4 regions of the Pseudidiomarina sp. PP-1MA genome follow, and region 2 is predicted to be linked to each of the others. Evidence: predicted binding sites of a transcription regulator. Region 2 holds the regulator's gene; each other region holds the start of a gene.
The links. Region 2 encodes sigma-54, which starts transcription at its own class of promoters, with help from an activator protein. Its sites were predicted from a motif close to GTTGGCACGNNNNTNGNNT; they were not measured.
Positions count from the first base shown of each region.

Region 1: AB8S08_RS10105 (DUF3192 domain-containing protein) is a predicted target of sigma-54. The motif match lies at 4,133-4,151, and genes of this name have one in related genera.
Region 3: AB8S08_RS09995 (P-II family nitrogen regulator) is a predicted target of sigma-54. The motif match lies at 2,309-2,327, and genes of this name have one in related genera.
Region 4: AB8S08_RS11905 (hemerythrin domain-containing protein) is a predicted target of sigma-54. The motif match lies at 2,129-2,147, and genes of this name have one in related genera.

Region 1 covers NZ_CP165718.1:2,129,178-2,135,387, forward strand. The annotation lists gene AB8S08_RS10080 (RHS repeat domain-containing protein) at 1-208, opposite strand, end outside; gene AB8S08_RS10085 (hypothetical protein) at 240-344, shown strand; tRNA gene AB8S08_RS10090 (tRNA-Ile) at 596-671, opposite strand; gene AB8S08_RS10095 (amidohydrolase) at 764-1,558, opposite strand; gene rpoD (RNA polymerase sigma factor RpoD) at 1,678-3,519, opposite strand; gene AB8S08_RS10105 (DUF3192 domain-containing protein) at 3,677-4,069, opposite strand; gene dnaG (DNA primase) at 4,224-5,975, opposite strand.
Region 2 covers NZ_CP165718.1:333,185-339,394, forward strand. The annotation lists gene mgtE (magnesium transporter) at 1-748, opposite strand, end outside; gene AB8S08_RS01540 (HPr family phosphocarrier protein) at 786-1,064, opposite strand; gene rapZ (RNase adapter RapZ) at 1,093-1,959, opposite strand; gene ptsN (PTS IIA-like nitrogen regulatory protein PtsN) at 1,989-2,435, opposite strand; gene hpf (ribosome hibernation promoting factor) at 2,439-2,726, opposite strand; gene AB8S08_RS01560 (RNA polymerase factor sigma-54) at 2,754-4,133, opposite strand; gene lptB (LPS export ABC transporter ATP-binding protein) at 4,142-4,867, opposite strand; gene lptA (lipopolysaccharide transport periplasmic protein LptA) at 4,864-5,406, opposite strand; gene lptC (LPS export ABC transporter periplasmic protein LptC) at 5,363-5,938, opposite strand; gene kdsC (3-deoxy-manno-octulosonate-8-phosphatase KdsC) at 5,935-6,210, opposite strand, start outside.
Region 3 covers NZ_CP165718.1:2,105,333-2,111,542, reverse strand. The annotation lists gene AB8S08_RS10005 (AI-2E family transporter) at 1-709, shown strand, start outside; gene AB8S08_RS10000 (ammonium transporter) at 734-1,906, opposite strand; gene AB8S08_RS09995 (P-II family nitrogen regulator) at 1,919-2,257, opposite strand; gene rcsF (Rcs stress response system protein RcsF) at 2,635-3,015, shown strand; gene AB8S08_RS09985 (cysteine synthase A) at 3,041-4,084, shown strand; gene glpQ (glycerophosphodiester phosphodiesterase) at 4,066-5,223, shown strand; gene AB8S08_RS09975 (GNAT family N-acetyltransferase) at 5,269-5,796, opposite strand; gene AB8S08_RS09970 (RimK family protein) at 5,786-6,210, opposite strand, start outside.
Region 4 covers NZ_CP165718.1:2,522,550-2,528,759, reverse strand. The annotation lists gene AB8S08_RS11920 (NnrS family protein) at 1-55, shown strand, start outside; gene AB8S08_RS11915 (YbaN family protein) at 52-447, opposite strand; gene norR (nitric oxide reductase transcriptional regulator NorR) at 482-2,032, opposite strand; gene AB8S08_RS11905 (hemerythrin domain-containing protein) at 2,206-2,748, shown strand; gene fnr (fumarate/nitrate reduction transcriptional regulator Fnr) at 2,761-3,465, opposite strand; gene AB8S08_RS11895 (TMEM165/GDT1 family protein) at 3,647-4,216, shown strand; gene AB8S08_RS11890 (hypothetical protein) at 4,308-4,691, shown strand; gene AB8S08_RS11885 (protein-disulfide reductase DsbD family protein) at 4,800-6,210, shown strand, end outside.

The DNA of each region.
Region 1 (6,210 bases), 910 kb from region 2:
AGTGATAATCAAGCGTGCGGTTGTGTGTGACCAATTGGGTGATGTTGCCCAGTGCATCATAGTCAACTGATGCATTACCCGCCTTACGGTTGCCCGACGTACCAATCAGTCGGTCAAGGTCGTTGTTATAGCGATAATAAACAGTGAGCGATTCACTGCGCCCCGGTTCGATTAAGGTCTCGCTTTCCAGCGTACTCGAAACAGCCAAAGCCAACGGCCTGATACCGGTAGATTACCTTATGGCTCTATTCAAGCAATTACCACTGATAAGCGATGGCGATGATCTTGACCACCTACTACCGTGGAATATCTCGTTAAGCATGAATACGGTGGCAACGGAGTAAAACAGGTTCACCTCAGCGACAATTATCTTGGCCGGTGAGGTTCGGGTATGAAAACTCCGCTGACACAGAATATTGAACACCCTCCTACTTGGCCTCCCGCCGCCGAATGAATGGACGCATTTGAGTTTGCAACGCTAAATCCACTATTCGTTAGCGCGGCCATGCACAAATGGTTACAGCACCATTGTGGTACGAAAGTAGTCTGGGCATTTGAAGTACGCGGATAACATGAGCCATAAAGGCTTTAAAAATGGTGGCCCCTCCCAGATTTGAACTGGGGACCAACCGATTATGAGTCGGCTGCTCTAACCACTGAGCTAAGGGGCCATACGAGACATGGTTGTTAACCTATGCGATTAACAAAGCGGGCGCAAGTATATGAAATTTCGACCCGCTTGTCATGACCCTTGCCGAGTTTTTTATAAGGTTAAATGGTAGAAATCAGCTGCGTTTTGAGCAAAGACTTTGTCGATAGCTTTCGTATCGCCTAGGGCTTCACACACAGTCTCAATATCGCGCACGTTAAATGGCCGTTCTGCTCGGGTTGAAGGCAAATCTGTACCAAACATTAAACTGTCTGGATTAACGCTATAAATAGCCTTAACAGCTTTGGCTACGTCTACTTCAGTGCGACCAAAACCACTCGCTTTAATCTTAACCCCATGCTCGGCGAGCTTTTGCACTTGCGACAAACCTGACCGAGCCATACCTAAATGGTCTATCGAGGCCTTCGGTAATTTGATCAATTTCGGCACCACTTCATCGAGTTCGCGGCTATCAACATACATTTCAAGATGCCAGCCAGCGAGATCCCATATCCTCTTACCAAAATCTACTAGATTATCTAAACCACTGACCACGCCACGTTTTAAATTAACACGGATACCGCGAATACGATGCTCACGCAGTTTCAAAATTTCGGCATCGGAGACTGAACTCGGTAAATTAGTGATACCCACAAAATTCGGTCCCATGACTGCTAAAGCGGCCTTCAAGTAACTCTGGTCAAAACCTTGCACCGAGCCAGAGACAATCACCCCACCTACGATGTTAAAATGCTTAGTACGATGCAGGTAGTCTTCAATCAAAAACTGCGATGGCAAAAAACCTTGATTCTCGATTAAAGGGAACGCGTCATTGTAGATATGAAAGTGCGCATCAACAATGCGTCCTGGTTGCTGGGTTACGGTTTTACTCTGATCTATATCGATCATGATTCATCCTTTTCAGCGAAGTTGCCGCTATTTTAGCAAATTTAGCTGCAAAAATAAAAAAAGCCCTAGAGCTAGCTCTAGAGCTTCTTATGACCGATATAAATCTCAGTCGTTCCGTGTTATTCGTCCAAGAAGGATTTCAACTGTTCTGAACGACTTGGGTGACGCAATTTACGAAGCGCCTTAGCTTCTATTTGACGAATCCTCTCACGAGTTACGTCAAACTGCTTACCTACCTCTTCCAAGGTATGATCGGTATTCATATCAATCCCAAATCGCATCCGTAGAACTTTCGCTTCGCGCTGAGTTAAACCACCTAGCACCTCACGAACGGCATTACGTAAGCTTTCTGAAGTAGCCGAGTCCACTGGTAAATCAAGGGTAGTATCCTCGATGAAATCACCTAAATGTGAATCTTCATCATCACCGATAGGAGTTTCCATTGAGATCGGCTCTTTCGCAATTTTCAGAACTTTGCGAATCTTATCCTCAGGCATCACCATACGTTCGGCAAGCTCTTCCGGACTTGGCTCACGCCCCATCTCTTGCAACATTTGACGTGAAATACGATTGAGTTTATTGATAGTCTCAATCATATGCACAGGAATACGGATGGTACGGGCTTGGTCAGCAATTGAACGAGTAATCGCCTGACGAATCCACCATGTAGCGTAAGTTGAGAACTTATAACCACGGCGATATTCAAACTTGTCAACGGCCTTCATCAAACCGATGTTCCCTTCCTGAATGAGATCAAGGAACTGCAAACCGCGGTTGGTGTATTTTTTCGCGATGGAAATAACCAAACGTAAGTTAGCTTCAACCATTTCCTTTTTAGCACGACGCGCTTTGGCTTCGCCAATCGACATGCGACGATTAATATCTTTTACTTTGGCAATAGTTAACCCAGTTTCAACTTCAACTTCGGCTAACTTATGAATACAACGTTCTACCTCTGGTTGTAGCTCTTGTAAGACGGCCGAGTAGGCCTCACCTTCTGCAATCGCTGCTGTTAACCAGCTGGTACTATTTTCATTACCGGCAAAAACCTTCATGAATGAGCGTTTTGGCATAGCCGCTTGCTCTACACACATCTTCATGATCAAGCGCTCTTGCACTCGCACTCGATGCATCATGTCACGCATGTCTTTAACTAAGCGATCAAACTGCTTAGGCACTAGGCGGAACTGCTTAAACAATTCACTTAAGGCTTCAATTTCAGTGCGGGCCTTGGCGTGCTCACGACCATGCTTGCTGATAGCAGTACGAGTTTTTTCGTACTGTTCACGTAATTCGGCAAACTTTTGACGAGCAAACTCAGGATCTATACCGCTATCAGAGCTATCGTCATCGCTATCGTCGTCTTCATCGGCATCATCATCATCGTCTTCAAGCTCGTCTTCGCTTAATTCTGAGCCGATGTGAGTAGCACTAACCGGCGCTGCATCCACTTCGTTAGGGTCGATAAAACCAGAGATAATATCGGTTAAGCGCATTTCTTCCGCTTCACACGAATCCCATTGCTCTAGCAAGAAGTTGATGGCTTCAGGATATTCTGCTACTGAGCACTGAACTTGGTTAATCCCATCTTCAATACGCTTAGCAATGTCAATCTCGCCTTCACGAGTTAACAGCTCAACGGTACCCATCTCACGCATGTACATACGTACGGGGTCAGTGGTGCGACCAAGCTCGCCGTCAACGCTTGCTAAAGCTTGCGCAGCAGCCTCTGCCGCATCTTCGTCGGCGGTATCTTCGCTCATCATCAATTCATCGGCATCAGGGGCACTTTCGAACACCTGAATACCCATATCATTGATCATGCCGATGATGTCTTCGATTTGATCCGAATCAACGATCTCAGAAGGAAGGTGATCATTCACTTCTGAAAAAGTGAGATACCCTTGCTCTTTGCCTTTGGCAATAAGAAGTCTGAGTTGTGATTGACGACTCTGCTGCATACAGATCTACCACCTGTTATTAAATAGAAAAGTAACCGGTCTTCACTTCGGCGACTTAATTAATGTATGACCACTACCTTAATTAAATAAGTGCGTGAGGTGTAAAATTCAAGACCGGAAATTGTAGCAGATACTGTCGTTTTGAGCCAGAAATTAATCAGTTGTTTGTGGGGATTTGTGCGACAGCGAGTTCCCCAGTGCCTATTAATTGGCCATCTTTAAATACCAGTGGAGTGCACTCATCGCGGGTGGTATTACCATCGGCATGAACCCGTTGAGTACGATAGTAAAGGACTCGATAGCGCTTACCATCACGAGTGACTAGATCTGAAAATTCCGGTACACCTAGCTCAGCTTCTACGGTAGCCACGCTGGTACTTTCTTGCAATGAAGCAATAATCTGGCGATTGCGCTGCTCTTTATCTGCAACTTCAGATGAGCTTTGCCGGTGCTCGGTTTCAGTCACGATAATACAACCACTTAAACCAAGGCTTAGTGCCGCGACAGTCATCAAAGCAACGACCTGCTTAGGTGCCACAAAAGATCTCATAACATCTCCTAGTAATCTGTTTTTTATTAATAAAGTGAGTAAGTCAAACTGACTTGATAACTAAAGCAAAGCTTGTGCCAACTCTAATAACATTTTGTTTTTCATCGTTTTTGTTTAAAATCAAGAGCCATGGAATAGGCTATTCCACCACTTATTAGCGTTTCCCACGATCCGAACGGTATTGCAATAACACCATGTACTCTTGCTTTTCTTCTTTGCTTAGCGGTGCTTGTTGCTCTTTGGCCAGTAACTCACTAGCACGCTGTTCCATATATTGATCAATAAAATAGAGAAAGGTATCAAAGAATTCTTGCGCAACGTGCTCTTCATCTAGGTGATGTTCCCAACTTGCTAATTGTCGCAATGCTTTTTCTTCGGGCTGATCGCGCCACAACTCGAGTAACTGCGCAGTAGTTAACTGTTGCTGCTGTGTCTGTTCATGCAGGGCTAATAACAATTCAATACCTGGTTGCTTTAATTCAATCAGCTCTTTATGCAAAGGAATCTCTCGCCCTAACTGCGGGTGCTGTACCAATAACCCGATAGCGCGCCGCATAGGCGTCATTTTAAGCTGCTCGGGGCGGCGGTGTTGGCTGGTAGGTGCTTTTATTTGTTGTTTAAGCTGCGAGGTTTCGCGGCGTAACAAACGTGCCAATCGATTAAGTAATTCTTCCCGATAAAATTCACTTGCTACTCTTTCTATCAACGGTGTTGCTTGCTTCAATAGCATTGATTTGCCGGCATCACTACTCACATCAATAGTTTCTGTGAGGTGACTAAAAAAGTAGTCTATGAAGCTCTGTGCTTGTTGCAAGCGTGCGCTAAATGCCTCCGCTCCCTCTTTACGCACAATAGTGTCGGGGTCTTCACCATCGGGTAAAAACAAAAAGTTTAACGCTAAGCCATCGTTTAATAATGGCAGTGCATTTTCTAGCGCCCGCCAAGCAGCATCTCGGCCAGCTCTATCACCGTCATAACAACAGGTGACTTGTGTGGTGGCACGAAATAACAGCTGTAACTGGTCTGCTGTTGTGGCCGTACCGAGGGATGCTACCGCGTAAGTGATTCCGGCTTGAGCCAAGGCAACCACATCCATATAACCCTCAACTATGACCACCTGAGCTAATTGTTTGTGCGCTTTCTTGGCTTCATAAAAGCCATAGAGTTCGCGTCCTTTATGAAAAATTCGTGTTTCTGGCGAGTTCAAATATTTCGGTCCGTCACCCGTGATGATCCGTCCACCAAAACCGACCACCCGACCACGACGATCGCGGATCGGAAACATAATGCGGTCCCGAAAAAAGTCGTAGTAGCGCTGGTTTTCATTACGATTCACTAATTTAAGATCAAATAGCTGCTGACGATCTTTGTGATTTTTCGCCAAACTGAGTAGTAGTCCATCCCAGCCATCAGGGGCATAACCGATCTGAAAGTCTTTCACCACAGCACCGCTTAAACCACGACCTTTCAAGTAGTCGATAACTTGGCTGCTCTTGGCATGATTACGTAACTGATGCGCAAAATACTTTGCCGCCTGTTCCATTTGCTGATAATCATCAGCGGCTTGCGCTCGTTGGCGGGCATCAGCTTGTGGATTAGCACTGGTTTCGCGAGGCACTTCAACCCCCATGATTCCAGCTAATTCTTCAACCGCTTCAGGAAACTCGAGACCATCAAATTTCATCAAAAAATCAATGGCATTACCGTGTTCACCACAGCCAAAACAGTGATAGAACTGTTTGTCTGGAGCCACCGTAAAACTGGGGCTTTTTTCACTATGAAAGGGACAACAGGCCTGGTAATTTCTACCAGCCCGCTTAAGTGGCACTCGGCTATCGACAATCTCGACAATATCAGCGCGATCCAATAGATCATGGATAAAGCTTTTGGGAATCAGACCAGCCATAAAGGTTCCATTTGGGCATCACCTAAAGCACAGCATAGTAGGTAAAAAGTACTGCACACCATTGCTGTGGAGGTAGTTCAGATCATGGCGTCAGTGTACCCCAACTACTAACTCGTTGTAACGGTTGAATCGCTTTATCTAGATGTTAGAGCTTCGAGAATGACGCCCACAAAAAAACCGAACTGAGAAGACTCAATCCGGCTTTTGAGGTCTGTGCTGTAGTGACACCGCCGTC
Region 2 (6,210 bases):
TAATACGACCAAGTAAGCGATTGTCTTCGTCAATGACCGGGGCCGAGATCCAATCTTGCCGCTCAAACAGTTTGGCTACTTCAGTTTCGTCCATATCTGCCGGAATGCCTTGTACCTCTTGGTCCATGACATCGCTCACTAAACGGCTAGGATCAACGGTAAGTAAGCGGGTAATGCCGATTTCACCAATAAATTTGTCTTCGCGGCTTACCACGTACAGTTTATCGGTAGCCTCAGGTAGCTCGCCTTTCAACCGCAAATAACGTAATACCACATCAATGGTAACGTCTGGGCGTAAGGTGATGGTATCCGTATTCATCATACTACCGGCGGTTTCTTCGGCGTATGACAGAGCTTGCTCGGCACGATGGCGATCTTGCTCGTCCATCGATTTTAATACTTCTTGATAGACCTGTTCGGGTAGGCCACGTAATACGTAGGCGAGGTCATCGGTATCCATGCCTTCGGTGGCGGCGGCCAATTTCTCTGGCGCCATCTGCCGAATGATGGATTTTTGCACTTCTTCAGATAATTCTTCAAGGATGTCGCCGTGCTCGTCGGCGTCAACCAATTGCCAAATGATAGCCCGCGCTTTAGGTGGCGAGGATTCAAGTAACAGGGCAACATCCCAAGCGGGCAGGTTGTGCAACTGGCGCCGAGCTTGCACGTACATGCCACGCGTAAGAGATTCGGTGACCTCTTGTAAGCGCTGTTCGGCAAATTCTTTATCGGCGATTTCTACTAGCATGCTGCAAAACTCCTGTGAATGTCAGAAGTTTACCGCATCATTGCTCTTCATCAAAGCGCGATTCGATTAACTCGGCAACGGCAGCGACAGCTGCCTCGGCATCATCACCTTCAGCTAAGATATCAATTTGCCGTCCTTGCCCACTGGCTAACAACAACAAACACATCACACTGGAGGCATCTACTTGCTGCTGCTCTTGCACAATGTACACCTTGGCGGCAAATTGTTGCGTGAGTTTAGCTAGCTTGGTGGCGGCGCGTGCGTGTAAGCCGAGTTTGTTACGGATAGTGACTGATTTGCGCACACAAGTCGGCATAAAGGGTAACTCCTAGCTTTTAAACAAGCTAAAGCGGGCTGATAGGACGGTGACGAGGGGCCTCGCGATGCTTCACTTGCACTTTGAAAGGTTGGCCCTGAAAGCGTTCTGCTAGCTGCTCGGCAATGTAGACCGAGCGATGTTGGCCACCGGTACAACCGATGCCAATGGTGAGATAGCTACGGTTGCTGCGTTGAAAGTAGGGTAACCAAGTGGCTAAGAAGTTTTCTACCTGATGAATAAACTTGGTCATTAACGGCTGTTGCTGAAAAAAGTGTTGGACGGCTGGATCTGTGCCGAGCAAGGCCTTTAACGAGGGCTCCCAATGCGGATTAGGCAGGATTCGGGCATCAAATGCGTAGTCCAGATCACTAGGTAAACCATACTTGTAACCAAAAGATTGGAAAACCACAATCAATCGTGACGCTGACTTACCCAGGGCGCGCTCGGCCACTTGTTCGCTCAGCTGGTGCACGCTTAAATCGCTACTATCAATGCGCCAAGTTGCTCGTTCCGCCAACGGCTCAAGCAAAGCTAATTCAGCTTGGAGAGCATCACTTAGAGGTAGCTCATTCTTAGACAGGGGATGTAAGCGGCGGGTTTCCGCAAAGCGGCGCAACAACACGGCCTCAGATGAATCAATGTAGAGAATTTCAGGTTTAATTTGGTCAGGTAAAAACTCCAGTGAATCGGTTAACTCACTGGCTTCGATCGGCATATTGCGCACATCAACACTCACCGCCACTTTATTGTACTGCTCAATAACCGCATGCACTAACGTAGGAAGCAAGGTGATCGGGAGGTTGTCGACACAATAGTAACCAAGATCTTCTAACACGCGCAGGGCAATAGTTTTACCGGAGCCGGAGCGGCCGGTAACTATGATCAATTGCATTTTATCTGCGGGGTTAAGGTTGCTATCGGTCATTTTACAAACAGTTCATAAAGTTCTTGGTCTGAGCTGGCATCACGCAAAGCGCGGGTGCAGGTTTTGTCGTTCAGACGCTGGGCCACTGCTGCTAAGGTTTGTAAATGCTGTTCATGCGAATCTTCTGGCACCAGCAACGCGAACACTATATCTACCGGCTGGTTATCAATCGCATCAAAATCGATAGGCTCTTCTAGGGTCAACAAAATAGCCACCGGCTTAGTAGCCGAGGCTAAGCGCCCATGGGGGATAGCAACCCCCAGCCCGATGCCAGTACTACCTAATCGTTCGCGATTGAGAAGACTTTCGAAGACGTCAAAACCGGTGGTGCCCGAGAGACGCGAAGCGGCCAGTTGGCCGATGATTTCAAGCACTTTCTTTTTGCTTGTTCCCGCGACTGCGCAGCGAGCGCAGTCGGGGCTTAACAGAGTGGATAAATCCATGATTTAGTGGCGTTTCATCTTTTCTTTATGTTTAATAACCTGCCGATCGAGTTTATCAATCAGCCCGTCAATAGCCGCATACATATCGGTGTGCTCTGAATCAGCGAAAATTTCGCCGCCATTCAAATGCAGCGTAGCTTCCGCTTTTTGCGTTAACTTTTCAACATTTAAAATGACATGGACGTTATTTATGTGGTCAAAATGACGTTCCAGCTTAGAAAACTTGGTATCGACATAGTCACGCAGAGCGTCAGTAATTTCGATATGATGACCGGTCAGATTAATTTGCATAACATCTTCCTTCTGTTTGTCCAAGATTCAGATAAGACGTTTGCGTTGGCTCGAGGGCGGAATATTCATGGCCTCACGATACTTCGCAATTGTCCGTCTAGCTACTTGGATACCCTGTTCGGCCATGAGTTCAGTTAATTTACTATCACTGAGAGGCTTCTTGGGGTTCTCCGCAGCAACTAGCTTTTTCAATACCGCTCTAATTGCGGTAGAAGAAGCATCTTCTCCATTATCCGTTGCCAATTGGCTAGAGAAGAAGTACTTCAATTCAAACACACCTTTAGGTGTATGCATATACTTTTGTGTGGTTATTCTTGAAATAGTTGATTCATGCATCTCTACTGCGTTAGCAACGTCAGCAAGAACCATAGGCTTCATCGCCTCAGGGCCATATTCAAAGAAACCTTGCTGACGTTGCACTATGGTTGCAGCTACTTTCAGTAAGGTATCGTTACGGCTCTCAATGCTTTTAATAAACCACTTTGCAGCTTGCGTATGCTGCCGAATATACTGTTGTTCTTCAGATTGCGAACCACTTTGCAGCAGCGCCGCATAATCTTCGTTCACCTTTAGTTTAGGCAAACTTTGCGAATTTAGCTCTACTGTCCAGCGATCATTTTTTTTGCGCACCAGCACATCAGGAATCACATAATCGTCATCACCTGCACCAAAACCGTCCCCAGGATGTGGTTGTAGCTGCTGAATCAGCGCTAGTACTTGGCTTAAATCGGCTTCTTGAATACGTAATCGCCGCGCCAGATTGCGATAATCGCGCTGGGCGAGCAACGGCAAATGTTTTTCAACGGCTTGCAGAGCTAAGTTCAGGTAGGGAGTATCGTTAGGAAGATGTCGTAGCTGAATTAATAAACATTCGCGCACATTGCGAGCGCCAACGCCAATCGGATCAAAATGCTGAATTCGTTTGAGCACCACAGCTACTTCGGCAAGCTCAACTTGGATGAGCTCGGGGTGTTGCTGTCGAATCGCTGGCAATAGTTCTTCTAATTCAGCCGTTAAGTAGCCGCGCTCGTCAATACTATCTATCAACAGCGTAGCAATGGCTTCATCAAGGGGAGAAAAATGTGACAGTCGCATTTGCCATAACAAGTGCTCTTGTAAACTTTCACTGGTACTGCCCTGATAGAGGGTATCTTCACCATCGTAAGCTGTGCCAGAACTACCTAAAGAAGCCGAGTAGCTTGGTTCCCAGCTCTCCTCGGCAGCAGCGACATCAGTTTCGCCTTCAGCGCTTTGGTCGGCCACCTCAAGCAATGGGTTTTCATCCAGAGCTTGTTGTACTTCTTGCTGCAATTCTAAGCTAGAAAGTTGCAACAGTTTGATGGCCTGTTGCAGCTGTGGGGTCATGCTCAGCTGTTGACTAAATTTGAACTGCAGGCCTTGTTTCATCATGATAGCTACAGCGTAAACTGGTCGCCCAAATACACGTCTTTCACATGCTGATTATTAAGAATGGTTTGGGCATCGCCTTGCGCGATAAGCTCGCCATGGCTAACAATATAAGCATGTTCACAGACGCTTAGGGTTTCGCGCACGTTGTGGTCGGTAATGAGCACCCCGATGCCACGTTTGCGTAGGTGTTCGATAATCTTCTTGATGTCCAGCACGGAAATCGGGTCAACCCCAGCAAAGGGCTCGTCCAACAAGATAAACTTTGGCTCAGCCGCCAGCGCCCGTGCAATTTCAACCCGGCGTCGTTCGCCCCCAGACAGACTCATGCCTAAGCTGTTGGCGATATGGCTGATGTGAAACTCTTCCAGCAAGCTATCAAGCTTATCTTCACGCTGGGCCGCAGATAGTTCTTTGCGGGTTTCGAGTATCGCCAAAATATTATCGCGCACCGTCAGCTTGCGAAAGATGGAGGATTCTTGTGGTAAATAGCCAATCCCAAGGCGAGCGCGTTCATGCATAGGTAATAACGAGATATCGCGGTCGTCTAACTTAATCAGGCCTTTGTCGTTATTCACTAAGCCAACGATCATATAAAAAGTGGTGGTTTTTCCGGCACCATTAGGGCCCAGCAAGCCAATCACTTGGCCTGCTTCAACAGTTAAACTAACGTCTTTAACAACTTGGCGTTTTTTATAAGATTTGGCTAAATGTTCAGCTACTAATCGGCTCATGGTTGCTCGTTGTTCTTATCGTCTTGTTGTTTCGGCATGTAGATGGTGGTTACGCGGTCGGTATCTTTGTCACCACGCGTGGTCATTTGCTGTGTAGCAAAGTTATAAACCATCTCTCCACCACGACTGACGCTGTTTCCTTGCGCAACTTCAACATTCCCCCGCAACGTCAGTAACTGTTGCGCTTGGTCATAAATGATTTGGTTGGCCTTGGCAGTGATAACACTACCGTCTTCTAATTGTTGGGTATAAACCGCCGGTGCCCCTTCAGCGATAAACACAGCATCTTCGGCCTCACCTTCACGCTCTACTGATAACTTGTCAGCGGTGATTTTTAAGCTGCCTTGCTCGATGATGACGCTACGTTCAAACACCACAATTTTATTAGCAATATCAACCCAATCGCGCTCAGCATTGATGCGAATGGGCTGATTAAAGTCGTCTTTGCCTTGGCTAAGTGCTGCGTTAGAGAATAATGCAGCACTTAGCACAAGACTACTGAGAATTAGTTTGGCGACCGGTATAAATGGTTTCAACATGTTTCGTTAGTTCCAGAGTTTGAGCGCGTAAGTTAGCATGCATGCCTTCGCCTCGAATAGTAAAATCACGACCGTACATCACCACCGCTTGCTCAGTCGTCATGGTTTCGGCCAAAGTATCAATGGTTAGGTAGCTGGTTTCAACCCGTTCTAAAAAATCTTCGGCGGTTAAGCTACGCATTAAAATATTACGTTCTAACACCAAGCTTTTGTCGCCATAAAAAGAGCCAGCCTCAGCTGCCACCTGCCACACCGGACCTCCATCACGGGTGTGCACAATGTAGGTCGGCTGATCTAACTCGGTTAAGCCGATCGGGCTGTAATGAGTCATTTTCTCTGCAGCAATCCGATGCGCTAAGGTACCATCCTCACTGTAAACCCGCACAATCAGGCCCTGTGCGGTAAAATCAGGCTTGATCTCACGATAGCCCGCTGGTTCATCGGTGAGGTCTTGATCTCCAAAAGGACGCCACACCAATAGCGCTAAGGTGGCAAAGATGATGGCGATAATCACCACAAGATTACGGGTCATAAACTGACTCCACCGTGCAGTTGCAATTGTCCTTGGCTAAGTAAAATCAGATCACTCAGCTCACGAACTGCACCAAAACCGCCGCGCTGCGAGGTCACATAAACCGCGTGTTGCTGCACAAAGGGATGGGCATCGTGAGGCGCTACTGCCACTGCGCACTGCTGCAGCATCGCGAGATCAGGTATGTCATCACCCATACAGGCAATGGCCTGATCCGTTAACTGATATTTCTCCGCCAGCTGCTGGTAGGCGCTGAGTTTATCTTCTTGGCC
Region 3 (6,210 bases), 930 kb from region 2:
CGTAGACCAAGCGCTAGAAGAGCTGGGTATTAATCCTAATGATATTCGGGAACAAGTGGTCAGTGCTATCCAAGCGGTAAGCAAGTATCTTGCCAAAGAATCGTTGGTGATTGGGCAAAACACCTTTAGCTTTTTAATCAGTACTGCCTTAATGATGTACTTGGCATTTTTCTTATTACGAGATGGCCGTAAGTTACGGCGTTTGTTAATTAAAGCCTTGCCGCTAGGGGATGAACGTGAGCATCAGTTATTTCAAAAGTTTGTTGAAGTAACGCGAGCAACGGTAAAAGGTAATCTCGTGGTGGCCATCGTACAGGGAGCACTTGGCGGCATCATCTTTTGGATTTTGGATATTCCTGGCCCCTTGTTGTGGGGCGTTATTATGGCGTTTTTATCGCTGATTCCTGCGGTAGGAGCGGCACTTATTTGGCTGCCGGTTAGCCTTTATTTATATGCCACCGGAGCTTGGATAAGCGCCACTATCTTGCTCGCCTATGGGGCTATTATTATCGGCCTTGCAGATAATGTGCTACGTCCTATTTTGGTTGGTCGAGATACCAAACTACCCGATTATATCGTGCTGTTTTCAACTATCGGCGGTATTACTTTGTTCGGTATTAATGGGTTTGTGATTGGGCCGTTAATTGCTGCATTGTTTATGGCAACTTGGCAAATTTTCATGCAAGATTACAATAACAACGCCCTGTAGGAAAGCTCCCACAGGGCATTATTGTCACTTAGTTTTACCGTACACAAATTCAGGATAGGCTTCTACTCCACAGTCAGCAATATCGGCACCGCTGTATTCGTGTTCGGCACTTATCCTAATACCCATGGTGACCCGCAATAGCCACCAAATAAGTAGGCTTAGGCTAAACACCCAAGCAAAAATCACCGCAATACCGTACAGCTGAGTTAGTAGAGTGGCTTCAGGATGGGTCATGCTGACCATCAGTAGGCCGTAGATGCCGCAAACCCCATGAACAGAAATGGCACCAACGGGATCATCAATATGAGCTCGGTCAAGCCCAATGATGGCAACCACAACCAACACCCCAGCACCCAAGCCGATGAGGCTAGCGGTTATCGCTGAACTGGCACTTGGCTCAGCAGTGATAGCTACTAACCCAGCGAGAGCGCCGTTTAAGATCATGGTCAGGTCTGATTTACGCCAGATGATACGCACCAGCAGAAATGCGGCAAGAGCTCCCGCTGCTGCCGCGGTATTGGTATTCACAAAAATTTGAGCTACCGCAGAGCTGTTGTTTTGGCCGACAATACTTAGTTGAGAACCACCGTTAAAACCAAACCAGCCTAACCACAAAATCAAGGTTCCAAGGGCTGCAAGAGGGATGTTGGCACCTGGAATAGCATAAATATTACCACTATGTCCGTATTTACCTTTGCGCGGACCGAGCAGTAAGACACCAGCTAGAGCGGCCGCAGCGCCGGCAAGATGAACAATGCCTGAGCCAGCAAAATCGATAAAACCAGCGTTAGCTAGAAACCCGCCACCCCAACTCCAAGACCCTTGAATAGGATAAATGAAGCTAGTCATGACGACTGCAAAGAGTAAAAAACTAGTTAATTTCATTCTCTCGGCAACTGCACCAGATACAATCGACATAGCGGTTGCCACAAAAACGACTTGAAAGAAAAAGTTCGCCTGTGGCGCAAAGTCGGTGACATCTGGGCTGCCGTACATTAGCGTATAACCGATAAGTAAATAGCAGAGGCAGGCAATCGCATAAAGTAAGATGTTTTTAACTAGAATCTCGGTGGTGTTTTTGCTGCGCACGAGACCTGCTTCTAGCATGGCAAACCCAGCAGCCATCCACATGACTAGGGCAGCACTTACCAGTAGATAAAAAGTATTAAGAGCGTAACTTAAATCGGTGACTGTCATTGTCGGCTTCTCCTAAATAGCACTGCGGTCAGTTTCGCCAGTGCGAATACGAATCACATGGGTCAGTGGGCAGACAAAAATTTTGCCGTCGCCAGTATTACCGGTAAAAGCTGCATCACGGATGGTTTCCACCACGTTTTCTAGTTGTTCGTCGGTCACGGCAAGATCAATCCGTAATTTGGGTAAAAAATCGATGCGGTATTCAGCGCCCCGATATAATTCGGTATGCCCTTTTTGCCGACCAAAGCCTCGCACTTCGGTAATGGTCATGCCCTGACAACCAAGCTCAGCTAATGCTTCACGCACGTCGCTTAGCTTAGCGGGCTTGATGATTGCAATAACAAGTTGCATGGTGTAGCTCCTGTTTAGGTGAATAAAGGTTTACTGAGTTCATACAGCCTGTTGCAAGCCATGTGCCAAGTTTTAGAAAAAATCAGTGCGTGCTGTTGCGGTGGGGCGTGGCGAGAAATAGTGAGGTGCAGATGAAGATAAAGGAAGATAACGCGTTGCTCACAAATCGAGCACGACTAACCGGAGAATAGGCGAATTCGCACCATTACAGTGCAGCGATCCGCTTGCCAACAGGTCTTTGTTAGTAGTGATTGCACTAAGATATAATCAAATAAACTAGATTAATTTAGCCGCAATGACTGTATGCGCTGCGTAGCTCACGTTATGATAAGTCAACAGATTTGGTTGCAAACTAACTTACTCGTATAGGAGTAGTGATGAATATCATTCATGCCATAGGGTTAAGCTTGATGCTGGCGCTAGTCGTTGCCATCAGTGGTTGCGCCGCCCCCGTCCCTGATACCACAGCACAGCAGCAACAGCTGCAGGATACGGTTGAGTTTATTCGACCTTACGAGTTATCTCGCACTGATGTTAGTTTTACGAGTTTAGGCGCTGTTGCTGGCGAATCTTGCCAAGCGCATTTTTGGAACCAAGAACCGAGCCAGCAGCAAGCTTTGTTGCAGTTAAAGCAAGCGGCTGCAGAGTTAGGAGCTAATGCACTAGTATTAAAGCAATGCATCAAAGCCGAATCAGCACAGTGTCGCTTGCGTTGGTTGTGTGAGGGTGACGCCTATCAAATGCAGCCACTAAACTAAAAGTGAAAAGAAGTAAGGAGCCATCATGAAAGTAGCAAAACGTAATGCTGATTTGATTGGACAAACCGATATGCTGCGTTTGAATGGTCTATCCGAGTTAACCGGCTGTGAGATTTTAGTGAAATTAGAATCACAAAATCCGGGTGGCTCGATAAAGGATAGAGCGGCATTGCAGATTATTAAAGATGCCCTAACCAGCGGCGAATTACAGCCGGGTATGACCATTGTTGAAGGTACCGCAGGTAATACCGGAATCGGCTTAGCATTGGTTGCTAGTTCGTTTGGTTTGAAAATGTTGGCAGTGATGCCAAACGACCAGTCGAAAGAAAAAGAACGCATGATTACTCTACACGGCGCCCAGTTAAAAACCGTGGACCCAGTGCCCTTCAAAAATGACAATCACTTTTATCATACGGCGCGTCGCTTAGCTGAAAGCCGTGAGGATTATTGGTGGGCGAATCAGTTCGAAAATACGAGCAACGCCAGAGCGCATTACCTGATGACCGGGCCCGAAATTTGGCAGCAAACTCACGGGCAAGTGGATATTTTTGTTTCGGTAGCCGGTACCGGTGGTACCATTGCAGGTAACTCCATGTACTTAAAAGAGCAAAATCCAGACCTGCAAGTATGGTTAGCGGACCCGGATGGCTCAGGTATCTACAGCTATTTGAAACAAGGTGAGTACATCAGCCAAGGAAGTTCATTTACCGAGGGCATTGGTATCATGCGTTTGGTCGAAAACTTCAAGCAAGCACGAATAGACGCTGCCGTAAACTTACCTGACCAAGACCTCGTGAGCTTATCGCGCTATATTCGGGATACGGAAGGCTTAGTACTGGGTAGTAGCTCTTGTTTGAACGTTGCCGGTGCTTTGCAAGCTGCGGCGTTGCATGGTCCAGGTAAAACCATCGTAACTTTTGCTTGTGATTTGGGTGAGCGTTCAGCGAGTAAGTTGTACAACGATGATTATTTACAGCAGCGTGGACTCGCGCTGCAGCCTGAACCTATCCATGAGTTGTTAGCTCGCTATCGCGACCAAGGAGAAAAGGTATGGTATCGACAAGCGTGAAAGCATTGCCAGCTTTGGCAGTCACTTGGATGGGCCTTCTGAGTCTTTTTATTCTGCCTAGTTATGCCGCGATTTATGAAGCTGAGAATCAACCGCAAGCAGCGGCCGAGTCAGTTAAGAAAGGTGCGCCTTTAACCATCATCGCTCATCGCGGTGCATCTGGTTACGCACCGGAGCATAGTTTGGCTGCGGTTGCCATCGCATTTGCCCAGGGGGCGGACTATATTGAACAAGATGTGGTTTTAACCCGTGATCATGTGCCCGTGGTATTACATGACTTGCAATTAGACGCGGTGAGTAATGTTGCTGAGGTGTTTCCAGATAAAAAGCGCCCTAATGGTCACTACTATGCATTAGATTTTACCTTCGCAGAACTGCAGCAGCTTAATTTTCATGAACGTAGTGAGCATACTAAAGCCGGCGCAAAAGGCTCCGCTAAGCAACAATATCCAGCGCGCTTTCCTCACGATAAAGGGCGCTTTAGGGTGATGTCATTAGCTGAAAGTATTGAATTGGTGCAAGGCTTAAACCATAGTTTTAAGCGCAATACCGGCATCTATGTTGAATTAAAGAATGCGCCTTGGCATCAGCAACAGAACTACGACCTACCCGCGGCAGTGATGCAAGTGCTAGGTAAGTACGGTTATACTGATCCTGTACCCGCAACTCCCATTTATTTACAAAGTTTTGACCCTGAAGTTTTGCGCCGCTTGAAGCGCGAATTTTTGACTGAGATTCCGCTGATTCAATTGATTGCTGACAATCGTTGGAACCAAAGCTCGGTCGATTACAATCTTATGCTAACGGCTGCTGGCCTAGAAACGTTGAGTTCGTACGCCGATGGTGTTGGCATATGGCTTGACCATTTGTATCAAGGGCCAGCGGTGCAAAGCACGGATGCGTTAGCACCGGCCGCCACTGCACAATCTTCAACAGCTCAGTCGTCATGGTTAGCAGCTGCCCAACGCTGGCGTTGGCGAGAAGTGGTGCCACACGCTCATCAAGCAGGTTTAAAAGTGCACGTATATACCTTGCGAGCAGATCAACTGCCATCAGGGTTTGCTTCCTATGAAGAGCTAAAAAAAGCGTTGACTGAACTGGGTGTAGACGGGATTTTTACTGACTTTCCTGATTTATAGACCTATGAAAACTTGGCTGACACAGAATATTGACCACCCTCAGGGTTAATCCGCTAATTCGGCAAAAGTCACTTGCATTCGGTAGCCGTCGTTGCTGGCCTCAGTGCTGTCACCATCATCATAGTATCCCGGCAGCACATCAATGACCGCAAAGTGGTGCGCTTGATAGAGCCCGATAGCTGCATGATTATCGGTACGTACCTCAAGACTCAGCGCACTAGCGCCGGCTTGCTGCGCTAAGTGCATGGCGTGACGGAGCAAGGCTTTGCCAAGACCCGTACCACGTGCAGCTGCCGCAGTGGCAATAGAATAAATGCGCCACTTGCGGCTGTTCTTGCGAGTTAACAACAAATAATATCCCAACAGCTGCTGGCCATCATTGTAAGCAACATAGACTCGGGCACTGGGACGCTGCACTAAGCGCCGAAAACTAGCCCGACCAATTCTGCTGTAGTCAAACACTTGGTGCTCTAGAGCAACTAAAGCTGGCACATCAGCCAACACCGCTTGGCGGATATGCCAAGCGGTAGGGTTAAATTCGACTGCAGTTGCTGCACTTGATTTATTTTTCATCTAAGCGCCGGGCAAAATCGCGCATAATAAGATGATATAACTCATCACCAAGCAGAAGATCCTCAACTCCCGAGTCGATGGACGGGTTATCGTTAATTTCTATTACTACCGGCCCTTTGTTGCTGAGTTTCATATCCACTCCATACAACCCATCCCCAATTAAGCGTGTTGCTTGCAGGGCTGTTTTGACCACATCCCGAGGTACTTGATGCACGCCTACGGTCTCAAAACCACCCGATTTAGCACGACTGGTGCTACTGGCATGGTTGTAAATTTGCCAATGATTACGTGCCATAAAGTATTTGCAAGCATAAATCGGGCGATTGTTGAGGACGCCAATGCGCCAGTCAAAATCGGTTTTGACAAATTCTTGAACCAGCAAGATGGTCGATTTTTTAAACAGTTCTAGCGCTA
Region 4 (6,210 bases), 520 kb from region 2:
ACTGGTGTACTTTCCTATTCTTACCACGCCACGTCCAGATGGACGTCCAGGTTAAGAATCGGAGCCTGAATCAGGTGGCTGTTGCTCTGGGCGCAGCCACATCCATACTGCAACGGTGGCCATAATGCCAATAACTAAGCCTTTTAACCATAAGGGTGCTGGGCTAAATGCCAACATGATTGCGCTCCCGGACATCATCACCGATGCAATCACTTTGGGCCTACGCTTAATGACACCGTAGCGGCGCCAGGCAATGATTTGCGGGCCATAGGTTGGATGCGCCAATAGCTTGGCTTCTAATACCGGCCAGCCCTTGCCGCCGGCCCATGCGGCCACCAGCAGAAAAGGTACCGTTGGCATGATGGGCAACAATAAACCAATGATGCCCAGCGCTAGCGTAATAATAGCTAGCGTCCGCCACAATAAAATCCGCAGCACAACCGTCATAGAGCTCCTTGCATGGCTTGGTAGTGGGCAGCTGCTATTTTAAGCCCAGCCGCTGCGCCAATTTGTGTAAGTTGCTTGCATCTATCTCTAGTATACGGGCCGCTTGGGTCCATTTGTAGTCCGCTTGCTCTAAAGCCTGCTCAATAAGCTGGCGCTGCACCGCATTGAGGGTATCTTTCAAGTTCATGGTGGGAAACGCCTTGCGCTGGTTGCTCTGCAATATATCCGTGACTTGCACGCTGGCGGTGGCTGCACCAGGTAAATCCAGCAAACCAATATCGATACTAACAATATCTTCTCGTGCCGCACCTATGCTAAGCGCCTTAATCGCCGCCCGGCTGATGGTATGCTCAAGTTCGCGCACGTTGCCAGGCCAATCATAAGCCAATAAGGCATGCTCTGCCGCTTGGGTGAGGCGTAACGCTCGTACCCCAAGGCGAGCTCGGTTAAGCTCTAAGAAGTGACCGGCTAACACAGGAATATCATCGCTACGTTCTCGCAGCGGTGGAATAGGTAACGGGTACACGGATAAGCGATGGTAGAGATCAGCACGAAAATCACCTGATTTTATTTGCTGCTTCAAGTCGCGATTGGTTGCCGCCACAACTCGGACATTGACGGTATGGCTACGATCGCTTCCTAAGCGTTGAATCTCGCCATTCTGCAATACTCGTAGTAACTTTGCCTGAATTGCTGGTGGCAGCTCACCTACTTCATCTAAGAAGATGGTGCCGCCATCAGCGCTATCAAACCGACCGGCCCGCTCGCTGGTTGCCCCAGAGAAGGCCCCTTTGGTATGGCCGAAGAGTTCACTCTCGGCCAGAGCCTCCGGTAACGCTGCACAATTCACATACACTAAGGGCTGCTGCGCTCGTTGTGACTGGCGATGTAACTGTCGTGCAAATAACTCTTTACCCACGCCGGTTTCACCCAGCAGTAATACCGGAAGATCTGAGCCGGCCACAACACTCAATTCTTGCATCACATTGAGCAATGGAGCACTACGCCCGATGATTTCGTAACTAGCGGAAGCCTCGCCACTAAGCGAGTATTCTTGATCGCGCCGTTGATTACGTAGGGCTCTGACGCTTTGCTCAATTTGCCCCATGCGAATCGCCGCTTCAACCAGCAAGCTTGCTCGTTGCAGTGCATGCATGGCAGCCGTATCAAAGGTTCCTGGGGTGAGGGCATCTAGGGTCAGAACCCCCCAGCATTTGCCTTCAACATGTAATGAGATCCCCATACAATCGTGTACTGCCAAATGGCCATCGGGGCTATCTTCTATAAGCCCGTCATAGGGGTCTGCGAGGTGGCTATCTGGCTCAAATCGAACCGCTTCGCGACTCGCCATAATGGTGGCTAGGCGCGGATGCTGATGCACAATAAAACGGCGCCCTAAGGCCTCCCGTGCTAAACCGATACTAGCAATGGGCTTAAGCATTTGCTGCTCTAATTTAAGCAGCACCACGGCACCACAATGAAAGTGTTGGCGTAGTGTTTTGACGACTTTCTCTAGCCTTACTACGGCAGGCTGTTCGGTCACTAAATCGGCGATCAGAGTTTCAAGTAAGGTGACATCTTGCATGGTAGATTTAACCCTTAAAGTCCTTTTTGACCCAAATAAATATGGGTTTAATTTACCATTGCAGGGAAAAAATCGATATAAATCAAAGTAGGTAGTTTTGGCATCTATTTTGCAATATCAACAGGTATTGCTGGTCCATTTTGGCCGCTTTTATCTCAAAATTAGGAGTTATTATGTCAACACCATCTACCATTCATGCAGAAGCTTTAGCCGTGTTTCAAGCCATGCCTAGCAAGCATTTAATTGATTATATTGTTGAGAATTTTCACGATAAGCATCGCGCACAGCTGCCGGAGTTAATTAACTTAGCGCGCAAAATAGAAGACGTACATAATGATCATGAAGCCTGTCCAGCAGGCTTGGCAGAATTGCTGCAAAGCATGTACCAAGAGCTAGAAAGCCACATGATGAAAGAAGAGCAAATTTTGTTTCCGATGTTAGCTGGTGGGATCTATCCAAGCGGACCTATCGCGGTGATGGAAGAAGAGCACGACCAGCACGAGCAAATGTTAGCCGAATTATTAGAGTTGACCCATCAAAACCAAGCTCCACGCGGCGCTTGTGGAAGCTGGATCATGCTTTATGAGGGGCTAAATGAGTTAGTGAAAGACTTGCAGCTGCACATCGATATTGAAAATAGCATTCTTTTTAAGCAAGCAGATAAACCAGCCAGCAGTGGCCATGGTAATGGTCACTGCTGTGGTGGTTGCCAATAAGTGCTGCGTCAGTTAGTGAGCTAGCTCGCGCAAGCGGGCTGGCTCGATGATGTTAACTAGCTTGTTCTGCACATCAATCACACCTTCGCCTTGCAGTGCCGATAAAATACGGCTAATGGTTTCTACCGAAAGGCCTAAGTAGTTACCGATATCAGCGCGAGTCATGGTTAAGCGAAACGAAGTGCTAGATAACCCGCGCGCTTTAAAGCGATCGGACAAGGTGACTAAGAAGTGCGCTAAACGTTGATGGGCTGAGCGGTTGTTCAACGTGCCGAGTAGTTGTTTGCTGGAGAATATCTCGCTACTCATTAAACGCATCATTTGTTTGCGCAGCGATGGCATCTCAATTACTAGCTCATCCAGTGACACAATAGGCACTTCGCACAACATGGTGGTTTCTAGAGCTTGTGAGTAACTGCGGTGTTGACCTTCAGCTAAAGCATCAAAACCGACGAGGTCGCCAGGCAAATGGAAATCAATGATTTGCTCTACGCCATTATCGTCAATGGTGTAAGACTTTAGTGAACCGCTACGTACGGCATATAAATATTTTAGCGGCGCACCGGCATTAACTAACACGTCACGTTTATGCAGAGGCTTATGACGCTGAATAATAGTGTCTAGCCGATTCATACCCTCTTGATCTAATTGGTACGGTAAACATAGCGCTGCCATGCTGCAATTTTGACAATGTATGTGAGAAGTCAGATTAGCCATAATGATTTCCTGATTTAGATCAACATCCCTAACGAATAACTGCAGTATACGCCCAACGCCTGAAAAGTAACCTTGTGCCGATGGAGTACCTCCAATATGCCTAAGAGGGGGTAGTTGGTAGGGTTTGTGGGGATTGTCCTAGACTGTTAAAATGCGCGACCAAACCAGCAGGAGCCCTTAAGTGGATGCATTCATAACCTCAACAGTGACCGTCGCTTTAGCCGAAATAGGCGATAAAACGCAATTGCTAAGTCTGTTCTTGGCCGCGCGTTACCGCCACAAAACAGCAATTATCCTGGGAATATTAGTGGCGACTCTGCTCAATCATTTAGCGTCCGCTTGGCTGGGTTCGTGGTTAGTAGATATCATCCCGGCAACACTCGCTACCTATGTGGTCGCTGGTTCTTTTATAGCCGTTGGCCTGTGGGTACTGATACCCGATAAAGCAGATGATGACGAACACGAAAACGTGCGTAAATACGGCGCTTTTATCGCCACCACAGTGCTGTTTTTTATTGCTGAAATAGGTGATAAGACCCAGGTGGCTACGGTTATTCTAGGAGCTCAATACACCAGCGTATTGTGGGTTACATTAGGAACAACCTTAGGGATGATGCTTGCCAATGTTCCGATCGTGCTACTCGGACAACGGTTGATGCAAAAACTACCACTGAATGCAGCTCGTTATATTGCGGCGACCTTGTTCGTGGTGCTAGGTATTGCTACCGCGCTAAGTCAACTCTTGGCTTAAACGTTCTAAGCCACTTTGGCGCTGGCTAAAACTTGGCCGCGCGTTGAAAACTTGCTAGTATCGGCAACAGCTAAATTAAAGAGATAACCTGATGCTTAACTGGACTGAACAACAACGCGCACGTGGCTGCCTATGGGCCGTCATGCTGGTGTTGTGTCTGTGTTTGGCGAAACAAAGTAGTTGGATTCAGGGCTGTCCATTACAACAGCAGGCGCTACCGCAGGCTAGCCTGGTGGCAACTAGCGCCACCAGCGACGTCGCTAGTGCCCTAGCTAGCGAGAGTGAATGTAGTGCCAGTGAGCAACTATTGCAGCAGGCATTACAGCAATTATTTGACCAACTGAGTGTCGGCCTATTATTAGTCGTTGCTCTGCTTTTATCCAGCCGGCTAGGCACCACCGCGGTAACTTTGACAGTGCCACCGCCGCGGTGGCGATATCGGCCACATCTGCACTTTTGTGTGTTTCGAGAATAACCTCACTGAGTTGTCTGTAGCTGCTTGATGCAGCAAGCGAGGGGTACGACTGTTCTGTTCGAATCGGTTCAAGTAGGTACTCAGTCATAGGTTAGTTGAGATGTATAGATGAAACACATAATCCCCTTTATTTTATTGTTCATGTTGATGAGTTCTGCATGGGCACAGGATTCTACTGACTGGATAACCAGCTCAGAGCATCCGCACGTTCAAATCAAGTTAGATTTAGTGACTGCGCAAGCCGATCAGCAACAGTTGCAAGCATTGTTAAAGGTTCGCTTAGAGAGCCCTTGGAAGACCTATTGGCGGGCGCCCGGAGAGGGCGGCATTCCCCCTACCACAGAGTGGCAAACCAAAAGTAATATCAGTAGGGTGCAGTGGCAGTGGCCTGCGCCACAGCGTTACCAGGTGCAAGGGATTGAAACGGTAGGCTATCAAGGCACGGTGGCCTTTCCGCTGACGTTGGCGATAGAAAACTGGCAGCAGCCAGCGCGGCTACAAGGTGTGGTGACCATGTCTAGCTGCACTAACATCTGCGTGTTAACGGATTTCCCCGTTGATATCAGCTTCAATCCGGCCCAATTGGTCGCATCTGAGCAGCGGATGTTTGAATTGCAGAAGGCCTTAAGCCAAGTGCCTCGGCTAGACCATCCCGCGGTGGTCTTGGAGCGGGCAGAATGGTCAGCCAGTCAACAGCAGTTGCAACTTGAGCTTACCCACCCACAGGGCTGGCAACAGCCGGATGTCTTGGTTGATAGCTTGGCCACGGAATTGGCAGATATGACGGTGGCGCCACCACGCCTGGATATCGATGGTCAGCGGTTACTGGCTACCTTCAACATTAGCCATTGGTTAGGTGCTGCGGAGGTGGCTAGTTATCCCATTCAAATTACTGTGCTAGATGAGGCGCTAGCGGCTGAATTATCCACAACGGCGCAGGCCGTGACGCAAGTCACTCATGCACCAGCGGTATCTAGTAGTCTTGGTTTGATGTTTGCTTTTGCGCTACTCGGCGGGCTTATTTTAAATATCATGCCATGTGTCCTACCTGTGCTGGGGATGAAGTTGCAAAGCGTGTTGTTGATACCGCGAGAGAGAGGTCTTATTCGGCGTCAGTTCTTAGCATCGGCATTAGGTATTGTGCTGTCTTTTTGGTTGTTGGCACTGTTTATCTGGGGCCTAAAAACGAGTGGTAGCGCACTAGGCTGGGGTATTCAATTTCAAAGCCCATGGTTTATTGGCTTTATGGTGCTAGTCACTGGTTTGTTTACGTTCAACTTGGCTGGCCTATTTGAATTTCGACTACCTAGTAGCTGGCAAACTTGGGCTGCCCAACGTGGTGATAATTCGTACCTAGGGCATGTGGTCCAAGGCATGTTCGCGACCTTATTAGCAACGCCTTGTTCGGCCCCCTTTTTAGGAACCGCGGTAAGTTTTGCTATGGCCGCCTCTAATCTACAACTCTGGTTTATTTTCACTGGTTTAGGACTTGGCATGGCATCGCCTTGGTTATTGGTGG